Regions from separate parts of the Bacillus sp. MC1252 genome, predicted to be linked through region 1. Evidence: predicted binding sites of a transcription regulator. Region 1 holds the regulator's gene; each other region holds the start of a gene.
The links. Region 1 encodes LexA, which represses DNA repair genes until DNA is damaged. Its sites were predicted from a motif close to CGAACATATGTTCG; they were not measured.

Region 1 (3,234 bases):
GAAGCATGCTATATAAAAGCATAGAGCCATGTCCCGCAGATAAAACAAAACGGTCTCTGTTAAACCAATTTGGGTTTTGCGGACTTACGTTTAAGTGATTCGTCCATAAAGCGTATGCCATTGGTGCAGCACCCATTGGCATTCCAGGGTGACCGGAATTCGCTTTTTCAATTGCGTCTATGGAGAGAGTACGTATTGTTGCAATAGATTTCAATTCAATCGTTTCCATATAAATTTAAATCCCCTTCCGTATCTTGTGTACACCATTATCATAAATCTACTGTCCTTTTTTCACAACTATTTCACGCTGAAAAAGAAGGATTTTGTCACATTTAGTTTATCGATCACCTAAAAACTTATGCAAATAAGAAAAAAGATGAGAATATTCTTCCCATCTTTTCAAAATTCAAGAAATCCTGATCTTAATGAAGGTTCTGATCTCTTTCTCTTTTTAATTTTTCTGGTGTGACATCGTTTCCTTCAGGATCGACGATTTTCACGGTTTTAAGTGTATTTTTCATAGAAGAACGAAAAGCTTTTAAATATTCTTCTCTTAAATGCTTTTGTTCTGTTTTTTCAGCGTCCGACAAACCGGTCTCTTTCGACTTTTTTGAAAGCTCATTTATTCTTGCAAGCTGCTTTTTAGAAATCATGACAAACTCCTTTAAAACATTTTCTCTAAATACTACTAAATATCATTCATTTTTACAACAATTCACACTTTACGTGGTAAGAGCTTTTTCATATTCTTGATACCTTCTATGCACCGTCGCCTTTGAAATGTCAAAGCCTAGTCCCTGAAGTGTTGCTGCGATTTCGGCGAACGTCATGTTGTTTTTTCTTAATCGAACAATTTCTGAAATCGGTACTTCAATTCGCTCACGGCCAGGCGCCTGCTCACGGTGTTTTAAATTGAGTTCAGGCTGATACCCGCGCTCAACAGCCCTCTTCATTCCCCGCTTAATTTTCAGGTTATGAATTTTTCGTTGATACTCTTCCACGATTCCTACAATCTCAATGACCATCTCATCTGCTTCTGAAAGCTCAAGCTCTCCTCTATGAAAAACACTATACACCTTTACTTTCTCTTTAAAAAGACAATGAAGAAGCGCAATTTTTGCTTGTCCTCTTCCAAGGCGCGTCTCATCCTGAATGAGAACAGCATCTATTGACTCTTCTTTCAGCGTAGCAAGCATATCAAAAACACCATTACGATCTAGATCGTATCCACTCGCTTTTTCTTTAATGACTTTGACCACATTCATCTTGTGCAAAGCAGCTAAAGCTAGCAATTCTTCTTCTTGTCTTTTCAGCGAGGTTTCCTGCTCTTCTTTGACAGTACTGACTCTCGCATAAATGATTGCGTTCATCTCTTCAATCGACCTTTCTACTGTACTGTTGCAAGTTGATATACGACTGGATGCTCTTTTTTGACTGGTATCACAAGGATGTCTCCAGGCTGGATTTCAGTTGAAGCAAGATCATTGTGTTCGGTTACCCAGTCAATAAACGCATTTTTGTCGATTGATTTACTGTCGTTTACTTGATCAGCTAACCCCCAAAGAGTATCACCTGATTGAACCTCTATTTTAACATATTGATTTGGATCATTATGGCTAGTGACTGCGATAAGTGAGAGAAATATGCCAACGATGAATGAGAATACCCCAATAAAAATAATAGATTCTTTTAACCTCATAATGTCATCTCCCCTAACAGAATATGCGTTCGCTCTTTCTGTCATTCATTATAAATACGAACAAACGTTTCTGTCAAACGTTTTTTTCGAACCTATGTTTGTACTGTTAGGAAAAACATGCTATAATTTCTTTAAAATTGACGTTTTGAGGTGCAAAAGATGACGAAGCTATCAAAAAGACAACTCGATATCCTGACATTCATCAAAGAAGAAGTAAAAAGCAAGGGCTATCCCCCATCCGTTCGTGAAATTGGAGAAGCTGTCGGTCTAGCATCCAGCTCAACTGTCCATGGACATTTAGCTAGACTAGAAACAAAGGGTTTAATTAGAAGAGACCCGACAAAACCTAGAGCGATCGAAGTACTAGATGAAGAGGAAATGAATATTCCAAAGAGTGCTGTAATGAATGTACCAGTCATCGGAAAAGTAACAGCCGGCTTGCCTATCACGGCTGTTGAGAATGTAGAAGAATACTTCCCTCTTCCAGAGACTTTTGCAGCGCCAGATGAACAAGTATTTATGCTTGAAATTATGGGAGAAAGTATGATTGATGCGGGTATTTTGGACAAGGACTATGTCATTGTCCGTCAGCAAAGCACTGCCAACAATGGAGATATTGTGGTCGCGATGACAGAGGAAGATGAAGCCACAGTGAAACGTTTTTATAAGGAAGATACACACTTTAGATTACAGCCAGAGAACCCATCAATGGAACCGATTATTTTACAGAATGTGAGTATACTAGGTAAAGTGATTGGCGTATTTCGAAATATTCATTAAAACAAGCCGGTATTTCATCAGTTGCTGATGAGAACCGGCTTTTTCTTTTATGAACAAGAATAAGCAAGAATACTCGAACTTGGGAACGAACCAAATGTAAAGTTCGGCCATATAAAGCCTGTTGTACGGCCAAAAGGCTGTGAGGAAAGCACATACATTAAAAATACTTGACCGTTTCTAAGGAACACAATCGTCCATCTTCTATTACATCCCGCTGCAAACTGAACAGTTTGCTGGCCTCCACTTACACTTTGCCCTGAAATAAGTGACTGCATACTTTGAGGCTGAGAGACTGCTTGCTGATACTGTGAGATGATATGCTGCGGCGGAGCTGGCGGGGCTGATTGTCCGCCTGAACCTTGCCCTGGCCCAGTACCTCCCCCTCCGATTGGAAACCCAGGAAATCCTCCAACTTGAGGAACAGGAAGCGATGGCCATCCTTGTACCTGCCTATCATATAAGTACCCATTCCACATACCTTCATACGGATGATACATATTAAACACCACTTTCTTAGACATTCATCACGACAGTATATGTCATAAATGAAAAAGGGTGTTGAACGTCCAAATAGAAATTTTTCCAAAAGACGTTTTGTTCTTCTGTAGAACGGTTAAATAGTAGTGAAGAAGAAAAAATAAAAAAATGAAAACTTTTTGTCTCGCTCAAACGTTATATAGGTAGAAAGAAAAGAAATAAAAAACTTTTAGATTTAACACTTGTAATATCACTGTAATTATTGTAACATTTGTAAC
Region 2 (3,234 bases), 700 kb from region 1:
TACTTCTTTGCAGATTAGAGAGATAGAGATGTTGTGTGAATTTAAACAAAATTTAAACTTCTTGTGTTTGGAAGGAAAGAAGGAGGGGAAACGAGTTGAGTAGAGAATGAATGAAAAGAGCTGACCTTACCAGTTAGCGAACAAGAAAGAGTGGAAGGTGATCTTATGATGAAAGTATTCAAGGTAACATTTCATATGAACAATGGGGAAGTGCTTGATTTCGAGCTGAAACGTCCAGCTACCTACGATGTGTATAAAAAAATTGAGGAATCCAATCAATGGTTTAAGCTGAATAATGAAATCATTAATCTATTAAATGTAAATAGTATCCATGTAGAAACAGAATAAAACAGAAAAGCCGCTCGGAAGGAGAGCGGCTTTCGTTATGCGGAGAAATCATTTCGGTTGTTAAGCTGGCCGCGGGAGAGCCAGTTCTTTTTATATAAATAGGCAATCACTTCAAGCCACAGACGCGGCGCTTTTTTAGGGAAAAAAGGTTTTTGGTAATAGGCGTAAGCGGCTTTTAAATCATTCCATTGATGACATGTTTTCGTTTGGGTGAAGCGGGCAACGTCGATCACCTTAACGAGGCCTTCCTTTGTTAATATCAGGTTGCGCAGATGGATATCTGAAGGGTTTAACCCTTTCTCACGTGCTTCTTCTAGCGCTTCATCTACTTGTTCAATCATTTGTTTCTTGATCGGAATACCCTTTGTCAGGCATTCATAGAATGTGTAGCCTTTAATATATTCCATTAAAATATACTGATCCCCAGACTCATAAATCTCAGGGTAGTATGACGAACCGGAAAGTTTTTCGTAAATTGCTGCCTCTTTGCGGGCAATGTGTTGATAAGAAGGGAAAAAGACTTTTAGCGCCATTTTCTTGCCAGCTTTTTTATATGAAAATACATAGGCACTTCTTCCTTTGCCGCACAGCTCAAGCTCTGCCGGTTTTAAGGTGAGCTTATTAAAACGTTTTTCTTCATGATACTGAATCGATTCGGCTAATCTTTTGATATCTGACATTGACTTCACCTTCTTTGGTTTCAGTTTATGCGGCTGAAAAACGAATGATGAAAAAACCGTTTCATTCGATAAAGCAATGGATTGTATAAAACATAACATTTACGAATGAAGGATACAACGAAAGACTCTTAAAACGAGTCAGTGTAATCGGTTTGGTTAATGTTTAGAAAAATGGGTCAAACTACATATGTCATGCATCGATCTTATGTTCTAAAGAGGTGTAAATAGTGAAAGTGAAGATGAAACGTTTCGTTACAGGACTTATCATGACAAGTGTTCTTTTTTTCGCTGCGGATATGGAAGGAAAAGAACACTTGCAAAAGCAGTCAAACACCATCACCGTGCAGCTTGAAAAAGTCTATCTAGACGGCGATGTGAGTATTGAAAGACACCGGGCATCATTAGAAGACAAAGACACATTTTGGACGCAGTATAAAGGCTGGACGCTGGTAGAACAACAAGAGGATTTTGCCCTTTTTAGAAAACAAATTGATGATATCTCTCCATTAAGTAAAGCAAATGGATATATCGGATTATCAGAGGACGGTGTCATTTCTACGTTTCATGGAAGGCCAGGCGGCTGGGCGGAGCCTATTCATCTCTTCTTTCAAATTGATACGTCCCGTTTAGAAAGCCATGTGGAGGAGCAGCTTGAGCAAGGCATTCCTTTTCGAACAAAGGATGAATTTGAGCATGTGCTTGAAGTCATGCAACCTTACCGAAATGAAATATCATTTTAAAGCGTGTGACAGCTTGCTGGTGTGAGGGCCGCAAGCTGTTTTTCATGGTTGCACCGTAAAAATGGACTGAGCGAACGTATGTTAACTTTTATTGCGGTTTTCTCTTCGATTTATGTTACAATGAAGAACAGTCAAAGAGGTGAAAACGGTGATAGAATTTGTGAAAGGGACCATTGATTATGTGTGCCCGCAATATGTTGTCATTCAAAACGGCGGAGTGGGATATCAAGTCTATACCCCAAACCCGTTTATCTATCAAGTAAATAAACAAGAAACGATTTATACGTATCATTACATAAAGGAAGACGCATTTTCGTTATATGGATTTCAAACAAGAGAAGAAAAAGCGTTGTTCACAAAACTGTTAAATGTCACAGGGATTGGACCAAAGGTTGCACTTGCGATCCTTGCTTCCGGTGATCCTGGCGCTGTCATTTCAGCGATAGAACGTGAGGATGAAGCATTCCTTATTAAATTCCCTGGCGTTGGCAAAAAAACAGCTCGTCAGATCATTCTAGATCTAAAAGGAAAGCTTGCAGATGTGGTGCCAGAAATGATTGGCAACTTATTTAATCACGAGGATCATATTCAGATCGAAACGCAGCAAACCGCATTAGATGAAGCGCTCGAAGCGTTAAGTGTCCTTGGATACGGTGATCGTGAAATCAAAAAGGTTCTGCCTTTATTAAAAGAAGAGAAAAATCTCACAACCGATCAATATGTGAAAAAAGCTTTACAAAAAATGTTGAAATAGGGTGATGTCTCATGGATGAACGGCTCGTCTCAACTGAAGCAGACAACCATGAATCAGCCATTGAGCAAAGTTTGCGGCCGCAGACACTTAGCCAATATATCGGTCAGCAAAAAGTAAAGGATAATCTCAGCGTGTTTATTGAAGCTGCCCGGATGAGGCAGGAAACGCTGGATCACGTCCTTTTATATGGACCGCCTGGACTAGGGAAAACAACGCTTGCGTCGATCATTGCCAATGAAATGAATGTTCAGCTGCGTACAACGTCTGGACCAGCAATTGAGCGTCCTGGCGATTTGGCGGCTATCCTGACATCTCTTGAACCTGGTGATGTTTTGTTTATTGATGAAATTCATCGCTTGCAGCGCTCAATTGAGGAAGTGCTATATCCGGCGATGGAGGATTTTTGTCTAGATATCGTCATTGGAAAAGGAGATACAGCGCGCTCTGTACGGCTTGATTTACCGCCATTTACACTTGTAGGTGCTACGACCCGTGTTGGGCTTTTAACAGCACCGCTTCGTGATAGGTTTGGGGTACATGCAAGATTGGAATACTATGAGCAAAGAGATTTGGCTCACATTGTGGCAAGAACAGCCGAGCTGTTCGAGATTGGGATCGACGTTCGCTCAGCAGAAGAGATAGCGAGACGTTCTCGGGGGACGCCGAGGGTCGCCAATCGTTTACTCAGAAGAGTAAGAGATTTTGCGCAGGT
Region 3 (3,234 bases), 370 kb from region 1:
GATCGGCATAGCCAATTTGTTCAGCTTCTTGTTGGTATGCAGCTAGTTGAATATGTAAGATCTGCTTTGCTACCTCTCCTTTTGTTTGATCTAAATTGACAATCATGACATCGCCTCTAACTTTTTCACAAATAACACACGGTCTTCATGCATACCATCATAATCTGAAAAAACCGAAATGCCATCTACTGTTTTATCTCCCTTTTCTATCTGAAATCCGAGCCTTGTATGGTACGCAATGGAGACTTTATTGACAGGAGCTGTGACGGCCTTAATCGTCGTTCTTCCTTCCTTTTCAGCCGCTTCATAAAACGCTTGATAGAGAATTTTGCCGATCTTTAATTTGCGATGGTCTGGATGTACCCCAACAAAGTGAATATACGCTTCATCTGAATGGGATTGCGATAAAAAACCGACTAAAAATCCGATCAGTTCACCCTTTTCAACGACAACAAAACTTGTTTGCTGAAAATGTTCAAAAAATAGCTTTGGCAATTTTGCGCGTAAATCTCTGCCTCCCCACCAGCTTTGGATGACGGATGTGACGGCGTAAAAATCTGACGGCTTCACTTGACGTATCATAACGACCTCGCCCCTTTTCAATTTCGGCTTTATTTGATCTTTCTTTTTTACAAAAAAACTGTTGTTTCAATAGTCTACCTGTCAGGTGAATTATTTGTAAAGGTCACGTGTCCGCCTTTTTTCGTTTCAGCTTTTTTCATCTTCTTTCAGCCGCCATCTCCTTTTAAATTTTCACACTTATTTCATAAAGTTCACTTTTCGTGCGAAAGTTTCATTCTTTTGTTATGTTAAGATGGTTCATATAGGAAATGTAACAAATGTTTATTGGAGATGATGATATTGGTTTGGATTGTTACTTCGCTTGTTGTATTTAGTCTGTTAAAGTTGCTTGTCACTTCGCTGCCTTCTGGTGTTGTTGAACGCCTTTTTAGTCGTTATGCGGTGCATGCAAAAGTAACAAGTGATCAAACAAATATGACTTTTCAAGGTCGTCCGCTCGATGATCAGCAAAAATCTGAAATCATTCAACATTTTAATGATGCGATCTTTATTGAACGCTATTATATTTATCCTGGTGACGAAGAGCGTTTTCTTCATCCGAATGAAGGGCCGGCGCCGCTTACAATGCAAACAAAGCTTGGCAAGCAGGATGTGACCCTTTATTTGTTTCATTATGATGACCACGTGGATGTGGTGCGGCAGTTTACACATAAGCCAAAGAAAAAGCTGACGGCCTATCGTTTGCGCTCTGAACCGCTCCAAACATCCCACAACATGGCACATGCATGAAAACATGCTCATTTTGCATCAGATTAGACGAAGTGTCTTCCACTTCGTCTTTTTTGTATGGATATACACTCTTTTCTTTGAATGATTTACCAGTATGAATTTCGCCTCCTGACGGTTACAATAAGAACATATGTTCTAAGAGGTGAAAACAATGAATGAACGAGCGATTCTGCTTGTGGATATGCAGTCATTTTATGCGTCAGTAGAAAAAGTGGAGGCTCCTCATTTGGAGGATGTGCCGCTCATTGTCTCAGGAGATCCAGAGCGGCGAAGCGGGGTCGTACTTGCAGCCTGCCCTCTCGCCAAGAAACGAGGCGTACAAAATGCATCAAGATTATGGGAAGCACGGGAGAAATGTCCCGAAGCAGTGGTCGTACGTCCACGTATGCAGCGCTATCTTGATGTCTCTGTCATGATGACAGAACTGCTTGAACAATACACAGACCTTGTCGAACCGTATTCAATTGATGAACAGTTTCTCGATATTACAGGCAGTCTGACACTACTCGGCTCTCCGCGCGAGATCGCTGAAAATATACAAACCACCATCATGAACCAGACTGGCATTTACGCCCGTATTGGCATCGGTCCTAATAAAGTGCTCGCTAAAATGGCCTGTGACCACTTTGCTAAACAAAACACATCTGGCATCTATGAACTTCGTGCAGACCGGGTTGCTGCTGATTTATGGCCGCTTCCGATTGGGAAATTATTTGGCGTCGGCAAACGAATGGAGCATCATTTAAAACGAATGGGCATCAGTACCATTGGGACGCTTGCTACTTATCCATTAGACCGGCTACAAAAACGCTGGGGAATCAATGGGGAGCTCTTGCAGCGAACAGCTTTAGGGATCGATCCCTCACCGGTCACCGTTCACACACATGATCAGCAAAAAGCCGTTGGGCATCATATGACCCTTCCCCATGATTATGCGTCTTTTGAGGACATCAAAGTCGCCATTATTGAATTGAGTGAAGAAGTGGCAAGGCGTGCACGTTTTAAGCATTATCTTGGGCAAACGGTGTCTGTCGGCGTGAGAGGCGCTGATTTTTCACATCCGACAGGATTTCATAGACAAATCAAGCTTCATTCACCCACACAGTACGGCACAGATATTGCAGAAGCAGCCATACAGCTATTCCAGCAGCACTGGGATGGTCAGCCCATCCGCAGTGTGGGCATTACTCTCTCACAGCTGCAGTCTGACAGCCAATATCAGCTGACTTTATTTGATCACCATCTTAAGAAAGACAAACTCAGCAAAGTATTCGATGCGATTCATATGAAGTATGGTCCTGCTGCATTACTGCACGCTTCGTCACTCACAAGCGCAGGGCAGGCATATCACCGCGCCGAAAAAATTGGCGGACATTATAAATAACGGAGGCAAACAACCATGAATCCCAATAAATTAACACCTGGATACAACATCATGTGGGAATCGAGCCGAATGATGCTGCCAGAGCACCGGGAGCAGCTTCTTGCTCAAAAACGGAAGAAAAAAGAATATACGCCTCCCCCGCTGAGCACCGATCAGCTAGAGGAAATGAATTTTTTGATCACACAGTCGATTACCGAGGATCAAGCCATTTGCATCACGTATGTCTCCTCAGGTGTGAAAGAGCAGTTTTGGGGCTGGGTCAAAGCCATTCATTATGAAACGCAGCGCATGAAAATCGTCAATGATGAAGATGTTCTAAACCTGTCCTTGCAGCAAATTGTCGCCATTGATCTCGATTGATTGTCGTCAAATGACAGTGCGAATCAGCGGAAAGTCACCCACTTCCTTTTTCTAACAATATCCATCAAGGCCTCAAATGCATCGTCAACAAGAAGCACGCTCTCCGAATTTGTGACCAGTTCAAGCTTCTCTGCCATATGGCGGATGTCTCCTCCATCAAATTGTGTATTTAATTTGCA

Region 2: a site for LexA is predicted at 1,840-1,853, ahead of ruvA (Holliday junction branch migration protein RuvA). Genes of this name have one in related genera too.
Region 3: a site for LexA is predicted at 1,435-1,448, ahead of ACYH0L_RS10650 (DNA polymerase IV). Genes of this name have one in related genera too.

The regions. Positions count from the first base shown of each region.
Region 1 covers NZ_CM166369.1:1,728,866-1,732,099, reverse strand. Annotated here, with positions in the region: gene tkt (transketolase) at 1-229, opposite strand, end outside; gene ACYH0L_RS08675 (DUF896 domain-containing protein) at 423-653, opposite strand; gene ACYH0L_RS08670 (YneB family resolvase-like protein) at 723-1,370, opposite strand; gene yneA (cell division suppressor protein YneA) at 1,388-1,699, opposite strand; gene lexA (transcriptional repressor LexA) at 1,859-2,479, shown strand; gene ACYH0L_RS08655 (hypothetical protein) at 2,527-2,976, opposite strand.
Region 2 covers NZ_CM166369.1:2,425,675-2,428,908, reverse strand. Annotated here, with positions in the region: gene ACYH0L_RS12510 (hypothetical protein) at 166-348, shown strand; gene ACYH0L_RS12505 (protein kinase family protein) at 384-1,028, opposite strand; gene ACYH0L_RS12500 (intercompartmental signaling factor BofC) at 1,268-1,768, shown strand; gene ruvA (Holliday junction branch migration protein RuvA) at 1,917-2,522, shown strand; gene ruvB (Holliday junction branch migration DNA helicase RuvB) at 2,534-3,234, shown strand, end outside.
Region 3 covers NZ_CM166369.1:2,102,051-2,105,284, forward strand. Annotated here, with positions in the region: gene ACYH0L_RS10635 (GNAT family N-acetyltransferase) at 1-106, opposite strand, end outside; gene ACYH0L_RS10640 (GNAT family N-acetyltransferase) at 103-582, opposite strand; gene ACYH0L_RS10645 (YfmQ family protein) at 862-1,311, shown strand; gene ACYH0L_RS10650 (DNA polymerase IV) at 1,463-2,695, shown strand; gene ACYH0L_RS10655 (YolD-like family protein) at 2,711-3,055, shown strand.